Regions from separate parts of the Streptomyces sp. NPDC048331 genome, predicted to be linked through region 1. Evidence: riboswitches for the same ligand, from Rfam matches in the RefSeq annotation. Region 1 holds a riboswitch; each other region holds the start of a gene.

Evidence for each region. Region 1 has a riboswitch for cobalamin ahead of ACGFYY_RS01745 (ribonucleoside-diphosphate reductase subunit alpha). Riboswitches for the same ligand answer to the same signal wherever they lie in the genome.
Region 2: it holds a riboswitch for cobalamin, as region 1 does, so the genes downstream of both, ACGFYY_RS18700 (CbtB domain-containing protein) here and ACGFYY_RS01745 (ribonucleoside-diphosphate reductase subunit alpha) in region 1, are expected to answer to the same signal.
Region 3: it holds a riboswitch for cobalamin, as region 1 does, so the genes downstream of both, ACGFYY_RS04620 (CoA-acylating methylmalonate-semialdehyde dehydrogenase) here and ACGFYY_RS01745 (ribonucleoside-diphosphate reductase subunit alpha) in region 1, are expected to answer to the same signal.
Region 4: it holds a riboswitch for cobalamin, as region 1 does, so the genes downstream of both, metE (5-methyltetrahydropteroyltriglutamate--homocysteine S-methyltransferase) here and ACGFYY_RS01745 (ribonucleoside-diphosphate reductase subunit alpha) in region 1, are expected to answer to the same signal.

The regions. Positions count from the first base shown of each region.
Region 1 covers NZ_JBICYT010000001.1:380,396-385,873, reverse strand. The annotation lists gene ACGFYY_RS01750 (ribonucleotide-diphosphate reductase subunit beta) at 15-1,034, opposite strand; gene ACGFYY_RS01745 (ribonucleoside-diphosphate reductase subunit alpha) at 1,034-3,412, opposite strand; cobalamin riboswitch at 3,555-3,684, opposite strand; gene ACGFYY_RS01740 (GNAT family N-acetyltransferase) at 3,729-4,226, opposite strand; gene ACGFYY_RS01735 (Uma2 family endonuclease) at 4,305-4,889, shown strand; gene ACGFYY_RS01730 (CstA-like transporter-associated (seleno)protein) at 4,942-5,139, opposite strand; gene ACGFYY_RS01725 (carbon starvation CstA family protein) at 5,136-5,478, opposite strand, start outside.
Region 2 covers NZ_JBICYT010000011.1:227,739-233,216, forward strand. The annotation lists gene ACGFYY_RS18690 (hypothetical protein) at 10-258, opposite strand; gene ACGFYY_RS18695 (CbtA family protein) at 280-1,047, opposite strand; gene ACGFYY_RS18700 (CbtB domain-containing protein) at 1,093-1,308, opposite strand; cobalamin riboswitch at 1,350-1,485, opposite strand; gene ACGFYY_RS18705 (histidine phosphatase family protein) at 1,500-1,970, shown strand; gene pucL (factor-independent urate hydroxylase) at 2,059-2,976, opposite strand; gene ACGFYY_RS18715 (aspartate aminotransferase family protein) at 3,257-4,606, opposite strand; gene ACGFYY_RS18720 (PaaX family transcriptional regulator C-terminal domain-containing protein) at 4,670-5,478, opposite strand, start outside.
Region 3 covers NZ_JBICYT010000002.1:240,968-246,445, reverse strand. The annotation lists gene ACGFYY_RS04625 (cobalamin-binding protein) at 7-927, opposite strand; cobalamin riboswitch at 976-1,161, shown strand; gene ACGFYY_RS04620 (CoA-acylating methylmalonate-semialdehyde dehydrogenase) at 1,355-2,854, shown strand; gene ACGFYY_RS04615 (acyl-CoA dehydrogenase family protein) at 2,851-4,005, shown strand; gene ACGFYY_RS04610 (enoyl-CoA hydratase/isomerase family protein) at 4,002-5,090, shown strand; gene mmsB (3-hydroxyisobutyrate dehydrogenase) at 5,087-5,478, shown strand, end outside.
Region 4 covers NZ_JBICYT010000002.1:219,449-224,926, forward strand. The annotation lists gene ACGFYY_RS04515 (protein kinase) at 1-334, shown strand, start outside; gene ACGFYY_RS04520 (PP2C family protein-serine/threonine phosphatase) at 873-2,651, opposite strand; gene ACGFYY_RS04525 (ANTAR domain-containing protein) at 2,599-3,309, opposite strand; cobalamin riboswitch at 3,712-3,867, shown strand; gene metE (5-methyltetrahydropteroyltriglutamate--homocysteine S-methyltransferase) at 4,057-5,478, shown strand, end outside.

The DNA.
Region 1 (5,478 bases):
CGGACCTGGAACTCCTAGAAGTCCTCGTCCAGGTCGACCGTGCCCTCGACAGCGACCTGGTAGGCCGACGGACGACGCTCGAAGAAGTTCGTCAGCTCCTGCACACCCTGCAGCTCCATGAAGGAGAACGGGTTCTGCGAGCCGTACACCGGCGGGAACCCGAGGCGGACCAGACGCTGGTCCGCGACGCACTCCAGGTACTCGCGCATCGACTCGGTGTTCATGCCCGGCAGGCCGTCACCGCACAGGTCGCGGCCGAACTGCAGCTCCGCGTCCACGGCCTCCTTGAGCATGTCGGTGACCTGCTGCTGGAGCGCGTCGTCGAAGAGCTCGGGCTCTTCCTTGCGGACGGTGTCCACGACCTCGAACGCGAAGTTCATGTGCATGGTCTCGTCGCGGAACACCCAGTTGGTGCCGGTGGCCAGACCGTGCAGCAGACCGCGCGAGCGGAACCAGTACACGTAGGCGAAGGCGCCGTAGAAGAACAGGCCCTCGATGCACGCCGCGAAGCAGATCAGGTTCAGCAGGAAGCGGCGGCGGTCGGCCTGCGTCTCCAGCCGCTCCAGCTTCTCGACCTCGTTGATCCACTTGAAGCAGAACTGCGCCTTCTCGCGGATGGAGGGGATCTCCTCGACCGCGTCGAACGCGGCCGCGCGGTCGTCCGGGTCGGGCAGATAGGTGTCGAGCAGCGTCAGATAGAACTGGACGTGCACGGCCTCCTCGAACAGCTGGCGCGACAGGTACAGGCGCGCCTCCGGGGAGTTGATGTGCTTGTAGAGGGTCAGCACCAGGTTGTTCGAGACGATCGAGTCGCCCGTCGCGAAGAACGCGACCAGCCGGCCGATCATGTGCTGCTCACCGGGCGTCAGCTTCGCGAGGTCCGCGACGTCCGAGTGGAGGTCGACCTCCTCCACGGTCCAGGTGTTCTTGATCGCGTCCCGGTAGCGCTCGTAGAAGTCCGGGTAACGCATCGGGCGGAGCGTGAGTTCGAAGCCCGGGTCGAGCAGGTTCTTCTTCTTGTCGTCGGAGCTCATCACTGGCAGGCCTCGCAGGACTCGGGGTTCTCAAGGGAGCAGGCCAGCGCCTCGGCGTCGGCGACCGCCTGCGGCAGCTCGACGGGCGTGGCCGCCTGCGCGGCGCGGGCGATCTTCGTCGCCGGGCGCGAGCGCAGGTAGTAGGTGGTCTTCAGGCCCTGCTTCCAGGCGTACGCGTACATCGAGCTGAGCTTGCCGATGGTGGGCGTCTCCAGGAACAGGTTCAGCGACTGCGACTGGTCCAGGAACGGCGTACGGGCCGCCGCCATGTCGATCAGACCGCGCTGCGGGATCTCCCACGCCGTGCGGTACAGCTCGCGGACCTCGGCCGGGATCCAGCCGAATCCCTGGACCGAGCCGGAGGAGTCGCGCAGCGCCTCGCGGGTCTGGGCGTCCCACACGCCGAGCTGCTTCAGCTCCTCCACCAGGTAGCCGTTCACCTGGAGGAACTCACCGCTGAGCGTCTCGCGCTTGAACAGGTTGGAGACCTGCGGCTCGATGCACTCGTACACACCGGCGATCGAGGCGATCGTCGCCGTCGGCGCGATGGCCAGCAGCAGCGAGTTGCGCATGCCGGTCTCGGCGACGCGGGCGCGCAGGGCGTCCCAGCGCTCGGGCCAGTTCAGCTCGACGTCGTAGTGGTCCGGGTGCAGGACACCACGGGCGGTACGGGTCTGCTCCCAGGCCGGCAGCGGGCCGCTGCGCTCGGCGAGGTCGCACGAGGCCTCGTAGGCGGCCAGCATGATGCGCTCGGAGAGCTTGGTGGACAGGGCCTTCGCCTCGGGGGAGTCGAAGGGGAGCTTCAGCTTGAAGAAGACGTCCTGGAGGCCCATCGCGCCCAGACCCACCGGACGCCAGCGGGCGTTGGAGCGGCCGGCCTGCTCGGTCGGGTAGAAGTTGATGTCCACCACGCGGTCGAGGAAGGTCACGGCGGTGCGGACGGTCTCGTCGATCCGCTCCCAGTCGATCTCGCCGTCCACGACGAAGGCGCCCAGGTTGACCGAGCCGAGGTTGCAGACGGCCGTCTCGCCGTCGTTCGTGACCTCGATGATCTCGGTGCAGAGGTTCGAGGAGTGCACGACCGTGCCCGGCTCGGCGGTCTGGTTCGCCGTGCGGTTGGAGGCGTCCTTGAAGGTCATCCAGCCCTGGCCGGTCTGCGCGAGGGTACGCATCATCCGGCCGTACAGGTCGCGGGCGGGCATGGTCTTGCGGGCCAGGCCGTCCGCCTCGGCCTTGCGGTAGGCGGCGTCGAAGTCGTCGCCCCACAGGTCGACCAGCTCGGGCACGTCGGCCGGGGAGAACAGCGACCAGTCGGCGTCGGCGTTCACACGGCGCATGAACTCGTCCGGCACCCAGTGGGCCAGGTTCAGGTTGTGCGTACGGCGCTGGTCCTCACCGGTGTTGTCGCGGAGCTCCAGGAACTCCTCGATGTCCGCGTGCCAGGTCTCCAGGTAGACGGCGGCGGCGCCCTTGCGGCGGCCACCCTGGTTCACGGCGGCGACGGAGGCGTCGAGGGTCTTCAGGAACGGCACGATGCCGTTGGAGTGGCCGTTGGTGCCGCGGATCAGGGAACCGCGGGCACGGATACGGGAGTACGAGAGGCCGATGCCACCGGCGTGCTTGGAGAGCCGGGCCACCTGGTGGTAGCGGTCGTAGATCGAGTCGAGCTCGTCCAGCGGGGAGTCCAGCAGGTAGCAGGAGGACATCTGCGGGTGCCGGGTGCCGGAGTTGAAGAGCGTCGGGGAGGACGGCAGGTAGTCCAGACGGCTCATCAGCCGGTACAGCGAGGCCACTTCCTCGACGGCCTGGACGCTCTCGTCGGCGGCCAGACCGCAGGCCACGCGCAGCATGAAGTACTGCGGGGTCTCGATGACCTGACGGGTGATCGGGTGGCGCAGCAGGTAGCGGCTGTGCAGGGTGCGCAGGCCGAAGAAGCCGAAGCGGTCGTCGGCGCCCTCGGCGAGGGTCAGTTCGACGAGCGAGTCGAGCCGGCTCGCGTGCGTACGGACGAACTCGGCGGTGCGGTCGGCGATGAGGCCCTCGCGGTGGCCGACCTCGACGGAGGCCGAGAAGGAGGTGGAGCCCTGGCTCGCGGCCTCGTCGCGGACGGCCAGCGTCAGCAGGCGGGCGGCCAGCCGGGAGTAGGCCGGGTCCTCGGAGATCAGGCCGGCGGCGGCCTCGGTGGCCAGCCCGCGCAGTTCGGCGTCGTCGGCGGCGGCGCTACGGCCGCGCAGCGCGGAGGCCGCGACCCGGCCGGGGTCGGTGTCGGGGAGGTCCGCCGTCAGTTCGGTGAGGGTACGCAGCAGCGTGGCCCCCGGGCCCTCGGTGTTGTCGCCAGAAGTGGACTCGGCGCGCGGTGCGGAAGGCGCGATGGTCACGGCGGGAGCTCTCCCTCGCTCGGCCCGGTCATCGGCGGGGCGGGGCGCGAGCGGGCGCATGCGGGCGCGACGAGAACGCTTACCCCGCATGGCGTCCACCGGCCCAACCGCGAGGCCCGGACGAATCGGCACCCGGTTCGGTCGAGCCGGGCGCGCTGTCGGCAGGTCATCGGACTTGGCGTCCGGTAGCCGGACACTTCATACCGTTGCGGGACAGTTCCGGATTCGCACCGGATTCCCCTGCGGCGACAGCAGGCATGAGCATACATGTGGGGGCGGCCCTCTGCGGTAACCCCCACATGTAGTGTCGGCGCGGCTACAGCTTGAGCCGGTAAGTGAGGAGTGTCAGGCCTTCGATCGGCGCCCAGTCCCGCTCCGGAGTGCGTACGAAACCCAGTCGCGCGTAGATCCGATGGGCCTCGGCCATGCCGCCCTGGGTGGAGAGGACCAGGCCGGTCACGCCCTCCAGAGCCCTCGCCCGCTCGACGCAGGCACGCACCAGAGCCTCGCCCGCGCCCTGGCCGCGCGCCGCGCGGGCCACCGCGAGCATCCGGAACTCGGCCTCGTCCGGGGCCGCGATGTCGGCGAGCGCACTGCCCGGGGCGGCGAAGGTCACACCGCCCAGCAGCCGTTCGTCCCGTACGGCGACGAGCACCTCGCCCTGGACGGCCCGGCCGGCCACGTCGCGCAGCACGTTCAGGTAGCCGTCGTCCTCGTTGAAGTCCAGATGCCCGTCGGCGAGGTAGGCCCCCGCCGTGATCTCACCCAGCTCCGCGTACTCGGCGGGCAGCGCCGTTCTGATCACCATGTCCATGCGGTCGAGTGTGCAGGACGGGTGTCGGGGTGCGGCGCTATCGTCGAGGACAGCACCGTCGAGGAAGGTGAGCGAGGCATGACCGTGATGGCCGACCGCCCCCACATGCTGACCGAGGAGTTCGAGACCCTCGCGCGTATAGGCGCCAGAGAGGTCGAAGGGCTGCGGTTGGAATTCATCGACGGGGTCATCAGGAGCAAGGCAGTGCCGGACGGGGATCACGGGCGGATCATTGTGTGGCTGAGCCGGATCTGCATGCAGCATCACCCGGACCTATGGCTGCATGCCGGGCAGGGGATCAAGGTGGAGCAGTACCGGGAGGGCCGTGCCATCCCGGACGGCGTCCTGGCGCATGAGGACGCCTTCGTCGGCCAGGGCGACTGGGCGAATCCCGGGCCCGTCCTGATGGCTGTCGAGGTGACCTCGTGGGACTCCGACACCGAGCGGCGCGACCGGATCGAGAAGCCACGCGCGTACGCGTCGACGGGTATCCCTGTCTATCTGCTCGTCGACCGGCTCGAATGCCAGGTCCTCGTCCACAGCGACCCGGACGGCCACCGTTACGAGACCGTCCGCACCGTTCCCTTCGGCAAGGAGGTCCGCCTCCCCGATCCCGTCGGCATCACCCTCCCGACCGAGCCCCTCAAGGACTGGGTGCGCTGAGGAACGCCGAAGGGGCCCCACCGCGTCGTGCGGTGGGGCCCCTTCGCGAGGTTCAGCAGCAGCGGAAGCCCTCGCGGGGATCCGCCTCGCGGGCGTCCGTACGGGCGCGTTCGAAGGCGCGGCGGGTGAGGACCTCCGCGTGCGGGTCGTGGGAGCGGGCGTGGGCCACGTACCGGTCGTACGCGGCCTCCCCGGAGAACTCCCGTACGTAGAACCGAGCCCTGGCCAGCACGCTCCGTACGGTGCTCACGCCACCGGCTCCTTGACGTGTCCGCCGGTCGCGTCCGGCCCCGCCGCCGCGAGCTCCGCACGCTCCTCGGCGGTCGCGATCAGCCCGGCCGGGGCGACGATCTTCGACTCGGTCCACGGGGTCTCGGAGAGGGTCGCCGACCCCGGGTCGCGGACGGCCTTGAGGCAGGTCCGGGCCGCGTCCGCCAGGACCACGATGATCAGGAGGGCGAAGAGGGCGCACAGGACGCCGTCGACCGTGGCGTTGGTGACCACGGTGTGCATGTCGCCCATGTTCTTGGCGGGCGGCAGGACCTTGTCGGCGTCGATTCCGGCCTGGTACTTGTCGCGCTGGGCGAAG
Region 2 (5,478 bases), on a different contig from region 1:
AGACAGGCCCTAGCCGCACATGACGACCGCGGCCGTGCCCGCCCCCATCAGCGCGCCGGCCAGATGCATGGCCGGGTGGCCGTAGTCGCCGTACCAGAGGTGGCGGGCCAGGCCGCCGAGCGCGGCCAGCGCGGCGATGATCCCGATCTGACCGAAGAGCGTGACGGCGCAGCAGGGGGCCAGGAGCAGCAGGAACGAGTTGAGCCAGAACGGGGCGGCGCCCGTCCAGCCCCGCCATTCCCTGATCGCCGTCGCCATGTACTACGGGCCCCCTCGTGCTCAACCGGTCGGCTGCACAGCCTCCTTGGGTGCGGAAGCGGGCACAAGGGCTCGTTCGGCTAGAAAACCGAAAGCCAGGCCGAAAGTCGTCCACAGAGCCGTCTGGACGGCCAGGGACGCGAGGCGGAACTCCCAGATCAGCGCGCCGGGGAAGCCCTCCGGGACCTCGTCGACGCCGGGCAGCAGGGCGTACGAGAGGCCGATCAGCAGGAGGAAGGCCGCGCCGGCGACGATCGACGCGTTCCAGTTGCCGAGCCTCGGCGCGAGCCGCCGGCCGAGGATCAGCGCGCCGGCCGCCAGCAGCACGCTCAGGGCGACCATCAGGAGGTAGAGGGCGGTCCGCCGGGCGGCGGTCTCGGGATCGCCCACGGCGGGGGGATTGGCGGGGTACTTGAAGAACGGCACCAGCGTCACGGTGACGTACAGGGCCCCGGTGACCAGGGCGGCCGTGGCGCGCGGGCCGAAGCGGCCGATGCGGCCCAGGGCGAAGCAGTAGACGAGCGCGGCGATCCCGCCGAGCGCGACCGCGTAGAGCAGGACGCCCGTGCCGAGCCCGGCCGTGGCCTGGAGGGCCCGGCTGACCGGCGCGTCCTCGCCGTGGTCGTGACCGGCCGAGGCGGCTTCCTCGATGGCGATCGCCGCGTCCACCTTGGACTCACCGAGGAGGTAGGCGACGAGGAAGGCGGCCACGCCGGCCAGCAGGCCGGCGAGCATGCCGCGGACGAGCAGGGTGCGGGGGGAGACCCCACCCGGAGAAGAGGAAGTCATGGTGCGTCGGTTCCCTCGCTGAGACGTCGGTCGGTGGCAGGGGAATCAGTGGCAGGGGAAACCGAGCAGGTGGCGGCCGTCGTGCAGCCACTCGTGGATGGTCTCCCCCTCGAAGAGGGAGGTGGCACCCTGCTCGGCGCCGACGAAGTACAGCAGGACGAGCATGAGGACGCCGACGAACACGGCCCAGGGGGCCAGCTCGGAGAGCGAGATGGGGGCGATGACGGGTGAGTTCGTCGTGGGCACGGCGGTGTGGGCCATGGCAGAACCTCCAGAGGGAAACACGCGTCCCGGTCAGTGGTGGTGCTCGCTACGACGGTGGCGGGTCTGACTTTCCTCCCCTCGGGGAGGCTTCACAGTGGCGCGACCGTGCCGGATTCTCACCGGGCTTCCGTCGTTCCGTCGTAGGTCAATTGAACCATTTGTGACCGTACCGCGCTTACGCTCGCCTGATGAAGACCCCGTTGGTGCGAGTTCGACTGGTCAGTTTCCCTCTGGACGCGGCCGCCCGTCAGGGCCGCTTCGGTCACGCGCGGCCGTGCCCGGGTCACGAGGGGCTGCGCGGTCCGGCCATGGGTGAGTGGGCCGGGCTGACCCTGGACGAGGTGGTGGGCCGGGATCCGGCGGCCGTGCGCGCCTGGCTGACCGATCCGGCGTACGCGCCGCCGGGCGGGGAGTCCGTGAACGCGCTGATCGCCCGCGTCGGGGCGGAGCTGGCGGGCCTGGCCGAGGGCACGCACCGGATGGTGGTCGAGCAGGCCGTCGTGCGCGCGGCCGTGGTGCACGCCCTGGAGCTGCCCGCGGCGGCCTTCTGGCGGCTCGACGTACGGCCGGAGTCGGAGACCACCCTCACCGGGCGGGCGGGGCGCTGGAACCTCCTGGTGGGCCGGCCGCAGGACGAGCAGCCGCAGGACGAGCCGTAGCCGTCGCCGTAGTGGTGACCGCCGTAGGGGAAACGATTCGGCCCGGACCCCGCGACGCGGTCCGGGCCGAATCGACACCACCCGCGCGTCAGGCGACGATCCAGTCGGACGTCGAGATCACCGGCTGCACGCCGTCGCGGTGGATGGTGCCCTCGATCAGGCCGTACGGCCGGTCCGCCGCGAAGTAGACCTCGTTGTCGTTCTTGAGGCCGAAGGGCTCCAGGTCGACGAGGAAGTGGTGCTTGTTGGGGAGGTTGAGGCGCACCTCGTTGACCTTGGGGCAGTTGTCGAGCACACGCTCGGCCATCTGGTTCAGGGTCTGCTGCAGCGAGTACGAGTACGTCTCCGCGAAGGCTTCCAGCATGTTCTTGCGGACCTTCTTGTACGCCTGGTCCCAGTCGTACCCGGCGTCGTCGGCGGCGAGCGCCGAGTGCGCCCAGCGCGCGGTGACCTTGGTCGCCAGGATGCGGTCGTACGCCTCCTGCAGGGTCGTGTACCTGTCCTTGATGTAGCCGTGGAACTCGGAGTTGGTCGAGTTCATCACCGTCAGGTCCTTCAGCCCCGAGATGACCTGGAGGCCGGTCGTCTCGCTGTAGGTGATCTGCGCGGTCCGCACCTCCTGGCCCTTGCGGACGAAGGAGTGCTGCTCCTTGCGCGTGGGGACCGGGATGCGGTCCCACGCGTACTCCTCGATGCGGATCTGGGCCTCGCGGATCGGCTGCTGCGAGGAGACGAAGTGCTTGGCGAGCTGGATGCCGAAGGCCTCGGGGGATTCGATGCCGTGCTCCTTGCCGAAGGCGTACACCGTGTTCTTGGTGGTGTCGGTCGGCAGGCAGTTGGCGTTGTCGCCGGTGAGGTGGACGTCGCGGAACTCACCGCGGAGCGCGACCGAGACGTTGAGGTCACGGATCTCGTGCCAGGAACCGTCGCCGCCCTTGCGGGTGACCTTCACGATGCGGTTCTCGGCCTTGCCGTACTGGTTCTGGGCCAGGACGTGCTTGCTCATGCTGTCTTCCTTCGGGTACTCGGGAACACGGAGTCCGGTGGTCTGGATCCCGTACGCCCGGCGTCCAGCGCCCGCCCGAATCAAGGACGTCCCGCTCCCCGCCGTTCGGCCCCTCGCGGAGGGACCGCCCCGGGCCTGACGTGCATCCCGGTTCGTAGGTGCTTGGCCTGTTGTGTCTTACGGCCTGCACGGATTGCAGCATGTGTACGGGGGGTTGATCCCCGTACAAATCCTCCGAACACCAGCACCCACGCCTTGGGCGACCCCACAGAATCGCAGGTCAGGTGGTGTGCGCATCCGCCACCGAGAGGGCCTCGTCGAGGATCGCCAGCCCCTTGGCCACGTCCTCGGGCGTGATGTTGCACGGCGGCGCGACGTGGATGCGGTTGCCGGCGACGAGCGGCCAGAGCCCGCCCTTCTTGCAGGCGGCCGCGAACTCGGCCATCGGGGCGTTCTCCGCACCGGAGGCGTTGTACGGGACCAGCGGCTCCCGGGTCTCCTTGCTCCGGACGAGTTCCAGGGCCCAGAAGGTGCCGAGCCCGCGGACCTCGCCGACCGAGGGGTGCCGCTCGGCGAGCGCGCGCAGGCCGGGTCCCAGCAGCTCGGCGCCGGTGCGGGCGGACCGCTCGACGATGCCCTCTTCCTCCATGACGCCGATCGTCGCCACGGCGGCCGCGCAGGCCAGCACGTGCCCGGAGTACGTCAGCCCGCCCGGGTAGGGCTTGCGGGCGAAGCTCTCGGCGATGGCGGCCGAGATGGCGACCCCGCCGAGCGGCACGTAGCCGCTGGTCACGCCCTTGGCGAAGCAGATCAGGTCGGGGGTCACGTCCCAGTGCTCGGAGGCGAACCACCTACCGGTGCGCCCGAATCCGACCATGATCTCGTCGAGCACGAAGACGATGCCGAAGCGGTCGCACAGCGCGCGGACCCCGGCCAGGTAGCCGTCCGGGTGCACGAGCACGCCCGGGGCGCCGCCGACGGTCTCCAGGATGATCGCGGCGATGGACTGCGGCCCCTCGAAGACGATGGTGTCCTCCAGGTGGCGCAGGGCCCGCTCGCACTCCTCGGCTTCGGTGGCCGCGTAGAAGGGCGAGCGGTAGGCGAACGGCCCCCAGAAGTGCACGACGCCGGCGGTCGCGGAGTCGTTGCCGAAGCGGCGGGCGTCGCCCGTCAGGTTGATCGCGGTGGAGGTGGCGCCGTGGTACGAGCGGTACGCGGACAGCACCTTGGGCCGGCCGGTGTGCAGCCGGGCCATGCGGACGGCGTTCTCCACGGCCTCGGCCCCGGCATTGGTGAAGAAGATCTTGTCGAGGTCGCCGGGGGTGCGTTCGGCGATCAGCCGGGCCGCCTCGGAGCGCACGTCGACGGCGAAGCCGGGCGCGACGGTGCACAGCTTGGCCGCCTGCTCCTGGATGGCCGCGGTGACCTTCGGGTGCTGGTAGCCGATGTTCGTGTAGACCAGGGCGCTGGAGAAGTCGAGGAAGCGGTTGCCCTGGTAGTCCCAGAAGTACGAGCCCTCCGCACCGGCCACGGCGAGCGGATCGATGAGTTCCTGCGCCGACCACGAGTGGAAGACGTGCTTCCGGTCAGCGTCTTTCACGGCGGCGAGGGCGTCGGCTTCTGCGTTCATGAAACGAGCGTAGTTGTCCATGATGTGGACGGGCCGGGGGTCGGCCCGCCGACACCGGCCGGGTCAGGCCAGGGCTTCGCCGTACAGCCGGAACAGCCGGGGTCCCGGGGTCTCGGCGGCGGCTCCCAGCCGGGCCCAGGCCTCCGCCGCCGCGGCCCGGGCCGTCGTGCCCGGCCAGGGCCGCGGCAGCAGCTCCGGCGGGAGCAGCGGATCCGGGAGCATCGCGGCCGAGAAGGCCGCCGCCAGTGCCACGGCGTGCGCCAGCCCGGCGGCCGGCCCGGGCTCGGCGGGACGCTCCGCGAGGGCGTGGAGCTCCCCGTACCCCTCCGCGATGTCCGGGAGCGGCCAGAGCCGCTGCGCCAGGGCCCGAGGGTCGCGGGTGCCGCCCACCGCGAGGTCCCGGGTGCTCAGGCAGGTCAGCGCCTCCGAGAGGTCCAGATCCGCCGCGTGCGCCCGCACGTACGGGCCGATCGCGTTCGGCGTGACGTACAGGCCGCCCTGGACCGGCGCCGCCCCCAGCCCGGTCAGCGCGTCCCGCAGGGAGTCCCGCGCGGCCCGCGCGGATTCCGGCACGGCGAAGGCGAAGGCGTGCCAGAGCCCGTCCCAGGGCTCCAGCCCCCGGTCCTGCCGGTAGGCGTGCCGGACGAACTCCACCTCCGGTACGAGCACCGGCCCGACCTCCGTCTCGGTCCCCGCCAGGCGCAGCACGGCCCGCCGGCCGCGCCCCTCCACGGTGAACCGGCCCTCGGTCACCAGCCGCTTCACGCACAGCCGCACCTGCTGGTCGGTCATCCCGAGCAGCGCGGCGACCTCGTAGAGCTCGTCGCCCGCGACCGTCCCGTCCTCCCGGACCAGCGCGTGCACCACCATCC
Region 3 (5,478 bases), on a different contig from region 1:
GCAACGCTACGCCCGGCCCGGCCGCCGCGCCTCCGCCTCGGTCACCGGGTCTCCGGCCTGCGCCCCGTGCAGTACGTGGGCGAGCACTTCGGCACCCCGGACCACGCGCGGACCCGGCCGATTGAAGTACGCGGGGCCGTCCAGCACCCACACCTCGCCCGCCCGCACGGCGGGCAGTTCCTCCCACCCCGGCAGCGCGGTGAGCAGGCTGATTTCGGTCAGGGTCCGTTCGGGCGGGAAGCCGCACGGCAGCACCAGGATGACGTCCGGGCGCGCGGCGCGTACCGCATCCCACGTCATCGGCCTGGTGTGCTCCCCGGGCGCGGCCAGCAGTGGCTTCCCTCCCGCGTACGTGATCTGCTCCGGTACCCAGTGTCCGGCCGGCCACAGCGGGTCGAGCCACTCGATGGCCACTACCCGCGGCCTCGGCCGGCCCGCCACGGCGCGCCGGACACCGGCGAGCCGGCCGAGCAGCTCTGTGCGTCGGCGCTCGGCCGTGTCCCGGACTCCCAGCAGGTCGCCCACAGTGACGAGGCAGTCCAAGACGTCGTCCAGGGTTCGCGGTTCCAGGCTCAGCACGCGAGGTCCGGCATCCATGAGGCGCACCGCCCGGGAGACGCTCTCGTAGGAAACCGCGCAGACCCGGCAGAGGTCTTGGGTGAGCAGGACGTCGGGGGCGAGCGCGGCCAGTGCCTCCGTGTCCAAGGTGTAGAGCGACGAGCCGCTGTGCGCCGCGCCACCGACCGCGGCGGAGATCTCCCGGCTGCTGAGTGCGTCCGCGTCGAATTCGGCGCGGGTGACGACGGGCACCGACGCGACCGCCGCGGGCGGCCAGTCGCATTCGTGGGTGCGCCCGACCAGGTCAGCGGCCAGTCCGAGGTCCGCCACGATGTCCGTGGCCGCGGGGAGCAGGGAGACGATGCGCATGCCACGACTCTAGGCCCGCCCGAGTGGTGGGTCTGGACTTACTAGGACGTCCAACTATATGTTCGTGGCACAAGGTCCGCGGTGCAGGGAAGCCGGTGAGAAACCGGCACGGTCCCGCCACTGTGACCGGGGAGTGTGCTGCCATCCACACGCCACTGACGAGGTCTGTCGGGAAGGCGGGCGGCGCGCGGGGATCCGGGAGTCAGGATACCGGCCGCGGATTGTTCCGTGTTGTCCACGAGGATGGAGCAGACACGCATGGCACCGGTTTGTACCCACGACCCTGGTGATCCGGCGGAGCACGCACACACCGATTTCGCGCGCTCGTAGTTCTCACGGCTTCCCCGCAGCGGCGCACCCACACCCGGGTGCAGTCCGCCGGCCTGCCGTGCCATCCCCGGATCCAACCTGACGAGAGCAGGCACCCATGGTCCGTGAACTCACCCATTTCATCGGCGGAAAGCACACCACCGGCACCTCCGGGCTCTTCGCCGATGTGTACGACCCCAACACCGGCGCCGTCCAGGCCCGGGTCCCGCTCGCCGGGCGCGCCGACACCGAGGCCGCCATCGCCAACGCCGAGGAGGCGCAGGCCGAATGGGGGCAGTGGAACCCCCAGCGCCGCGCCCGCGTCATGCTGCGCTTCCTCCAGCTCGTCGAGGGTGAACGCGAGAACCTGGCCCGGCTGTTGTCGGCCGAGCACGGCAAGACCGTCGCCGACGCCCACGGCGACCTGCAACGCGGCCTGGAGGTTGTCGAGTTCGCAGCAGGTATCCCGCACCTGCTCAAGGGCGAGTTCACGGACAACGCGGGCACCGGCATCGACGTGCACTCCTTGCGATCCCCGCTCGGTGTCGTCGCCGGCATCACCCCGTTCAACTTCCCCGCCATGATTCCCCTCTGGCAGGCCGCGCCTGCCCTGGCCTGTGGCAACGCGTTCATCCTCAAGCCCTCCGAGCGCGACCCGTCCGTACCGCTGCGCCTCGCGGAGCTGTTCCTGGAGGCCGGTCTGCCGCCGGGCGTCCTGAACGTCGTCAATGGCGGGAAGGAAGCCGTGGACACCCTCCTCGAGGACCCCCGCGTCCAGGCACTCGGTTTCGTCGGCTCCACGCCGATCGCCGCGCACATCTACGCCACCGCTGCCGCCCACGGGAAGCGGGCGCAGTGCTTCGGCGGAGCGAAGAACCACATGATCGTGATGCCGGACGCGGACCTCGACCAGGCCGTGGACGCCCTGATTGGCGCCGGCTACGGCTCCGCCGGCGAACGCTGCATGGCCATCGCCGTCGCCGTACCGGTGGGCGAGGACACAGCCGACCGGCTGGTCGCCGCGCTCAAGGACCGCATCGCGACCCTGAAGATCGGGCGCTCCGACGACCCGGACGCGGACTTCGGCCCCTTGGTCAGCCGGGACGCCCTCGACCGGGTGCGCCGCTACGTCGACATCGGCGTCAACGAGGGCGCCGAGCTCGTCGTCGACGGCAGGAGCTTCACCCTGGACGGTCACGAGGACGGCTTCTTCGCCGGTGCCTCCCTCTTCGACCGGGTCTCCCCGCAGATGCGCGTCTACCGGGAGGAGATCTTCGGCCCCGTCCTGTCCGTGGTCCGCGCCGCCGACTTCGAGGAGGCGCTGCACCTGCCGAGCGAGCACCCGTACGGCAACGGCGTTGCCATCTTCACCCGGGACGGGGACACCGCCCGCGAGTTCACCCGCCGGGTGGGTGCGGGCATGGTCGGCGTCAACGTGCCCATCCCGGTGCCCGTCGCCTACCACACCTTCGGCGGCTGGAAGCGCTCCGGCTTCGGCGACCTCAACCAGCATGGCCCTGACTCGATCCGCTTCTACACCCGTACCAAGACCGTCACCTCGCGCTGGCCCTCCGGGGTCAAGGAGGGCGCGAGCTTCACCATCCCGACGATGGGGTGAGCGCCGTGACCACCACCCTCACCGAGGACCAGCTCGCCCTCGCCGAGGTCACCCTCGACTTCGCCCAGGAGCAGCTCGCCCCCCATGCCGTGGCCTGGGACCAGGACAAGCACTTCCCCGTCGACGTCATCCGCCGCGCGGCCGCACTCGGTCTCGCTGGCGTGTACGTCCGCGAGGAACACGGCGGCTCCGGCCTCTCCCGCAGCGACGGCGTGCTCGTCTTCGAGACCCTCGCGACGGGCTGCCCGTCCATCGCCGGCTACCTCTCCATCCACAACATGGTCGCCTGGATGATCGACCGCTACGGAGACGAAGGCCAGCGCGCCCGCTGGCTGCCCGGACTCTGTTCCGCGGCGACCCTGGGCAGCTACTGCCTGACCGAACCGGGCGCGGGCTCGGACGCCGCCGCGCTGCGCACCCGCGCCGAACGCCAGGGCGACCACTACGTGCTCACCGGCGTCAAGCAATTCATCTCCGGTGCCGGCACCTCGGACGTCTACGTGGTCATGGCCCGGACCGGCGAGCCGGGCCCGGGCGGGATCTCCGCCTTCGTCGTCGAGCGCGAGGACCCGGGCGTCTCCTTCGGTCCCAACGAGCGGAAGATGGGCTGGAACGCCCAGCCGACCCGCCAGGTGATCCTCGACGGCGTCCGGATCCCTTCCGATCGGCGTCTCGGCGCGGAGGGCGACGGCTTCCGCATCGCCATGAACGGCCTCAACGGCGGCCGCCTCGGCATCGCCGCCTGCTCGCTCGGCGGAGCCCAGAGCGCCCTCGACCGGAGCCTGTCTTACCTGGCCGACCGTGAGGCCTTCGGCAGCCGACTCCTGGACGCGCAGGCGCTCCAGTTCCGTCTGGCCGACATGGCCACCGAACTGGCCGCCGCCCGCGCGCTGGTCCGGCAGGCCGCCGAGGCACTGGACACCGGGGATCCGCTGGCGCCGCGCCTGTGCGCGATGGCCAAGCGGTTCGCCACCGACACCGGGTACACGGTGGCCGACGCGGCCCTCCAGCTTCACGGCGGCTACGGGTACCTCAGCGAGTACGGCATCGAGAAGATCGTCCGCGACCTAAGGGTCCACCAGATCCTGGAAGGCACCAACGAGGTCATGCGCGTCATCGTCGCGCGCGGACTCACGGAGACCCTGCGATGACACACGAAGCCCCTGAAGACCGCGACCATGTCCTCCTGCGCACCGAGGGCCACGCCGCGTACATCACCCTCAACCGCCCCAAGGCACTCAACGCCCTCAGCCACCCCATGGTGCTCCGCATCGAGCAGGCCCTCACGGCCTGGGCCGAGGACCCCGCCGTCGCCCTCGTCGTCATCGAGGGCGCCGGGGACCGGGGCCTGTGCGCGGGCGGGGACATCCGGGCGATCTACGACGACGCCCGCACCGGCGGCACCGCCTCGGCGGACTTCTGGCGGGACGAGTACCGCCTCAACGCGCTGATCGCCCGCTACCCGAAGCCCTACGTCGCGCTCATGGACGGCATCGTCATGGGCGGTGGAGTCGGCGTCTCGGCCCACGGCAGCGTCCGGATCGTCACCGAACGCTCCAAGATCGCCATGCCGGAGACCGGCATCGGCTTCGTCCCCGACGTCGGAGGCACCTACCTCCTCGCCCTGGCTCCGGGAGAGCTCGGCACCCACCTGGCACTCACCGGAGCTCCGGTCGGTGCCGCGGACGCGCTGCTGTGCGGGCTCGCCGACCACTTCGTCCCGGCACAGGCGCTGCCCGCGCTGTCCCGGGAGCTGGCCGTGGAATCCGTACACGAAGTGCTGGAGCGGCACGTGCAAGCGCCTCCCGCAGGGACCCTCGTTCCCGCGCGCGCCGAGTGGATCGACCGCTGCTATGCCGCCGACACCGCCGAGGAGATCGTGGCCCGGCTCCTGGCCTCGGGCCCGTCCGCCGCGAAGGACGCGGTGGGCACCCTGCTGTCCAAGTCGCCGACGGCGGTCAAGGTCACCCTGGCCGCGCTGCGCGCCGCCCGCCGGCTCGGCCCGCTGGAGCGGGTGCTGGAGCAGGAGTACCGCATCTCCTGCGCGGCACTGTCTTCGCTCGACCTGGTGGAGGGCATCCGGGCCCAGGTCATCGACAAGGACCGGAACCCGCGCTGGTCTCCGGCCGCGCTTGAGGACGTCACCCCGGCGGACGTGGACCGGTACTTCGCCCCGCTCGACGCGAACGAGCTCGGGCTCGTCGCGGCCACTTCGTCGCAGGAGGTCGTCTGGTGAGCACTACCGTCGCATTCATCGGGCTCGGACACATGGGCGGGCCGATGGCCGCCAACCTCGTCAAAGCCGGCCACCGCGTCCTCGGCTTCGACCTCGTACCGGCTCTGCTGGCCGCCGCTGCCGCCACCGGCGTCGAGCCGGCGCCCTCCGCCGCCGAGGCCGCCGCCGTGGCCGACGTGGTGATCACCATGCTTCCCGCGGGCCGTCACGTCCTCTCCCTCTACCGGGAACAGGGGCTGCTCGCCGCGGCCCGCCCCGGGACCCTGTTCGTCGACTGCTCCACGATCGACGTGGCCGACGCCCGGGCCGCGCACGAGGCCGTCGTCGCGGCCGGTCACCGGGGGCTGGACGCCCCGGTGTCCGGAGGAGTCGTGGGCGCGGAAGCGGC
Region 4 (5,478 bases), on a different contig from region 1:
CCGCGCCCCGCGGCAGGTGACACGGCTGCCGCACGCGGCGCAGGACCCGGTGTGGTCACCCGACGGCGCCACCCTCGCCTACACGGCCGGAACCTACGGCACGGGCACCCAGGGCGACATCCGCCTGGTGAACGCGGACGGCAGCGACGATCGCGAACTGATCGCGGGCAGCGCCCACGAGATGGACCCCGTCTGGTCCCCCGACGGCACGTGGGTGGCCTTCGTCCGCGGCCCCTACGAACAGCCCACGATCTGGGCCGTGCGCGCGGACAGGACCGGCGAGCGCGCGCTCACCGCCGGCGGTGCCGCCGAAGGGCATCCTGCCTGGCGCTGAGAGCGAAGGCGGCCACGCGGCGTCCCCGCGTCCGCGGCGTCCCCTCGTCCGCGGCGTCATCGCTCGGCGCCGCCCCGACCGCCGGTGTGGCCGGGGGCCTCGTCGGCGCAGGGGGTTCGTCGTCCTGATGAGCGCCTTCCAGAAGGTCGAACATCCGGTCCATGACCTTCTGGAAATCAGTCCACGGGGACGTCGGGTCCTGGGCGTCGACAAGGGTGTACGCGGGGCCTGCGCCCGCTCGGTTCGAGGTCATGTTCCACCTCTTGGCATCAGCGGCCGGCTCGGTACCGGTGCGTCTCGCGCGCGTCGAGCGTGCCCGGGGCACTTGCCCCGATACCGGGGGCTCATGCGCGCTCCCGGCGGCCGCAACGCACCAGGGTCGGTCGGACCACTGACACCTGCGGTGCCCCTCGGCGGGCAGCGCGCAGGTCTGACGCCTCCCGTGGGTCGGCCGACAGCCTCTTCGCCCACGAGGAACAGCGCCGGCGCGACCACGCCGACGTCCTGCTGGTCCACACCGACGCTTCCGCGGTGCGGATCAGGGCGCGTCGGGCACGTGGACCTGTAGGACGCAGATATCGTCCCGGTTGCCCGGACGCCGCCCGGCCAGGGTCTTGGCGAGGTAGCCGTTCCGGCCCTCCCGCACGAGCCGCAGCGCCGTGTCGGAGAGCCGGTCGAGCCCGACCCCCAGGTCCTCGCGAGGCTCCTCCACCAGGCCGTCCGTGTAGAAGAGCAGATGGTCCCCCGGCAACAGCTCGGTGACCTGCTCCTCGTACACCGAAGCGGCCGCCGCGCCGAGGAGGCTGCCCTCGGGCTGGGGGAGGTAGACCGCCCGGCCGCCCCGGATCAGCAGCGGCGGGAGATGCCCCGTCCGCACCCAGGTCAGCCGCTGGTCCCAGGGCTGGTAGCGCCCCATGACCATGGTCGCGGTGGCGCCGTGGGCATCCCCCGCCGTGTGGAGCAGGAGCGTGTTGAGCCGGGCCAGGACCTCCGACAGGGGTGATCCGGTGATGCTCATGCCTTTGGCCGTGAACCTCAGCTGGGCCATCGTGCCCACAGCCGACAGGCCGTGGCCGGCGACGTCCCCGACGACGAACAACGCGCTCCCGTCAGGGAGTTCGATGGCGGAGTACCAGTCGCCCCCGACGTTCAGCCCGCTCTCTGCCGGGACGTAGGCCACGTCGACGCGCAGACCGGCCAGCTCGAGGGACTGCTCGGCGATCGGCAGGAGGGTGTCCTGGAGTCTTGCGGCCAGGGCGCGCTCCGCCTTCAGCATGCCCCGCTGGACGAGATTGGCGCGTTCGCTCTCCTTCAGGGCCGTCTCGGCGCCCCGCTGCGCGGTCAGGTCCTGGAAGAAGCCGTGTACTTCCACCGGATTGCCGTCCGCGTCCCGCTGGCCCTCGGCGACGATCCGCAGGTGCCGGACGCCGCGTGCCGTGGCGATCCGGAAGGGCTGGTCGATGGCCCCGCCGTCGCCCAACAGGCGCTGCACGGCCGCGCCCAGTTCCGGCAGATCCTCCGCCAGCAGGTGACTCGGCAGCTCCTCCAGGCGCATGGGGCCCAGAGCGGGATCGCGGTCGAAGATCGTGTAGACCTGGTCGGACCAGCTGATCGTGTCCGTGGTGAGGTTCCAGCCCGCCCAGCCGAGGTTGCCCAGGCGCTGCATGTCGTCCAGCCTGCGGGTCTCACGTTCGTCGGTGTCGTGCCGGATCCACGTCACGATCAGACGGTTCCTCAGCTTCGACGCCCGGACCGAGTAGACGGACTGCCGCGGGGCTCCGGCGGCCACTTCCTCATAGGTGAAGGGCTCGCTCTCGTAGACGGCGCCCGTGGTCAGCGTGTCCAGGTACCCCTCCCAGACGTCGCTGCCCGCCACCGTCGGGTACGTCTCCAGGATCTTCCGGCCGATCAGCTGTCTGCCGTGCCGACCGGCCACGTCGAGGGCCTCGGGCGCCGCCGCGTCGATCCGGTAGTCCTCCACCTGTCCCGTGGGCGAACGCAGCGGCGTCAGCAGCACCGCCGGCCCCGGCAGGGCGTCGAAGATCGCTTGGACGTCCTCGACGTCCTGCTGGAGGGGGTCGGGCCGGTCGGAGTCCCGGTCTTCCCGCAAGGGGCCGGTGCACAGGCCGACCGCCCGCCGGAGGAGGGTCCGGGTGCGCGCGTCGAAGGGGCCCGGCCGGGTACGGAAGAATCCGACGACGGCCGTCACCGGCCGACTCCCGGGTACGGGGAGCCACGCGCGGGAAGGCCACCGCTCGGGCGGCTCACCGATCAGCAGGTACCGGACGGCGTCCCGCGCCAGGTCTTCGAGCCACACCGCCTCCTCGGCCTCGATGGCCTCCAGTGCCGCGACACCGCTGAGCGGGGGGGATGTGGCTCCATTGCTCGGCCGTGGCGTCGTCCACGCCCGCGTGCCCGGTCAGCTCCAGGCTTCCGGCCGGGGCAACGGTGTAGATCATCACCGCGGCCACGTCCTCCGTTTCGCCGAGCACGTATCGCAGCAGGCCCGCGATCTCGGAGGGGGCACGTACGTCGGCGGCCGTCAGGCTTTCGGCCAAGCGGGCAAGGAGCGCCCGATGGCCGGCTCGGGGGCCGACCCCACCGGAGAGGACGTAGCGACCGGTGTCGAAGGGGGTGTGCTCCACTACGGGCACGGCTGCACGAGCGGCCCGCTCGGCGGCCTTCGGCGGCGTCCCCGCCCAACCGGCACCGACCTGGCCCTGGGTGATCCAGCATTCCTCCAGCAGGGTCCGGCGGTGTCGCGCGGCACTGTCGAGCAGCTCCTGATACGCGGCGTCCGGCGGTAGGCCCGTCCGGGCCATCACCATGCCCTTGGCACGCTCGAGGACGGCTGTCATCGACGCCTGTGCCTCCAGGTCCACGACCTCGGCACGGAGCCTGGCGACCACGTTGGCCAACGCCAGCATCTCGGGGCTCGCGCCGCCGCCTGTGGGTAGCACGGAATCGCCCTCCATAGGTCGAGCATGCCACGCCCCACGGCCGTTGTAACCGGCCCGACCGCGCGGCGCCCTGGGCGGTCTGGGCCGGGCCCGCACGGGGAAGTGTGGGTTGGTGGAGGAGATGGACCGTCGTGGTTCCGTCGCTCGAGGCTCCGCCGTCGTTCGCGGACGGTCAGCGGCATGTGTGTGCCCGACGAGCGGGGCAGCTCCCTCCGACATCAGCCGTACGCGGTGTCCGGGTCGACATCCAGCAGGCTCGCGGCCTGACTCGACGTGCACGTCCGCCTCCCCGGCTACCTCCCGCCGGATATCTCATTCCACTGTCCGAATACTGGAATCCACTCGTCGCTGCGCGATCCGGGCCCCTAGGGTGGCCGGTGCAGCTGGTTCGCCCCGTCCGCCAGGCGGGATGCGTCGTAAGAGGGAACCCGGTGGGAATCCGGGACTGCCCCGCAGCGGTGAGCGGGAACGACCGCCGTCATACGCACTGGGACCGGCCAACGGTCCTGGGAAGCGACGGCCAGTAGGTGCCCGCCGGGAGACCGGCAGGCGTGCCCGCGAGTCCGAAGACCTGCCCGTTGCCCGCACGCGGACGTATTCCGCATGCGGATGTCCCGGTGACCTCGTGGGCGGGTCGGCGTACACAGCGAGCGGCACGTGCGGTGTTCTCTCCCGCGGCGTGGTCCGCACGTTCTGTCGTCCCTTCGCGTCCGCGTCCCGTCGTCCGGGATGTTCTGGACACATCTCGCGAAGGAGAGTTCCGTGACAGCGAAGTCCGCAGCCGCGGCAGCACGAGCCACCGTGTACGGCTACCCCCGCCAGGGACAGAACCGCGAACTGAAGAAGGCGATCGAGGGCTACTGGAAGGGCCGCGTCACCGCCGACGCCCTCCGCCGGACCGCCGCCGACCTGCGTCGTGCGAACTGGCAGCAGCTGGCCGACGCCGGCATCACCGAGGTGCCCACCGGCGACTTCTCGTACTACGACCACGTCCTGGACACCAGTGTGATGGTCGGCGCTGTCCCCGATCGGCACCAGGAGGCCATCGCCGCGGACGCCCTCGACGGCTACTTCGCGATGGCGCGGGGCACCCAGGACGTGGCCCCCCTGGAGATGACCAAGTGGTTCGACACCAACTACCACTACCTGGTACCCGAACTCGGCCCCGACACCGTCTTCACCGCCGACTCCGGCAAGCAGGTCGCCGAGCTGAAGGAGGCCCTCGCGCTCGGCCGGTCGGCTCGCCCGGTCCTCGTCGGCCCTGTCACCTACCTGCTGCTCGCCAAGCCCGCCCCCGGCGTCGCCGCCGACTTCCAGCCGATCACCCTGCTCGACCGGCTGCTGCCCGTCTACGCACAGGTCCTTGCCGACCTGCGCGCCGCCGGCGCCGAGTGGGTGCAGCTCGACGAGCCCGCCCTGGTCCAGGACCGCACCCCGGCCGACCTGAACGCCGCCGCCCGCGCCTACCGTGACCTGGGCGCCCTCACCGACCGGCCCAAGCTGCTGGTCGCCTCCTACTTCGGCCGGCTCGACGACGCCCTCCAGGTCCTCGCCGCCGCCCCGGTGGAGGGCCTTGCCCTCGATTTCACCGACTCCGCCGCCTCGAACCTCGATGCCCTCGCCGCGGTCGGCGGGCTGCCGGGTAAGCGCCTGGTCGCGGGTGTCGTCAACGGTCGCAACATCTGGATCAACGATTACCAGAAGTCGCTGACCACCCTCGGCACCCTCCTCGGCCTTGCCGACCGGGTGGACGTCGCCGCGTCCTGCTCCCTGCTGCACGTGCCGCTGGACGCCAACGCCGAACGGGACATCGACCCGCAGATCCGGCGGTGGCTCGCCTTCGCCCGACAGAAGACCACCGAGATCAGCACCCTCGCCCGCGGTCTCGCCCAAGGCACCGACGTGATCGCCGCAGAGCTGGCCGCCAACCGCGCCGACCTGGCCTCGCGCGCCCATTCCGCCATCACCCACGACCCTGCCGTCCGGGCCCGCACCGCTGCCGTCACCGACGCGGACGGCCGCCGCTCCCAGCCCTACGCGCAGCGCACTGCCGCGCAGCGCGCCCACCTGGGACTGCCCGTACTACCCACCACCACCATCGGCTCGTTCCCGCAGACCGACGAGCTGCGCGTGGCCCGCGCCGACCTTCGGGCCGGCCGCATCGACGCGGCCGGGTACGAGGAG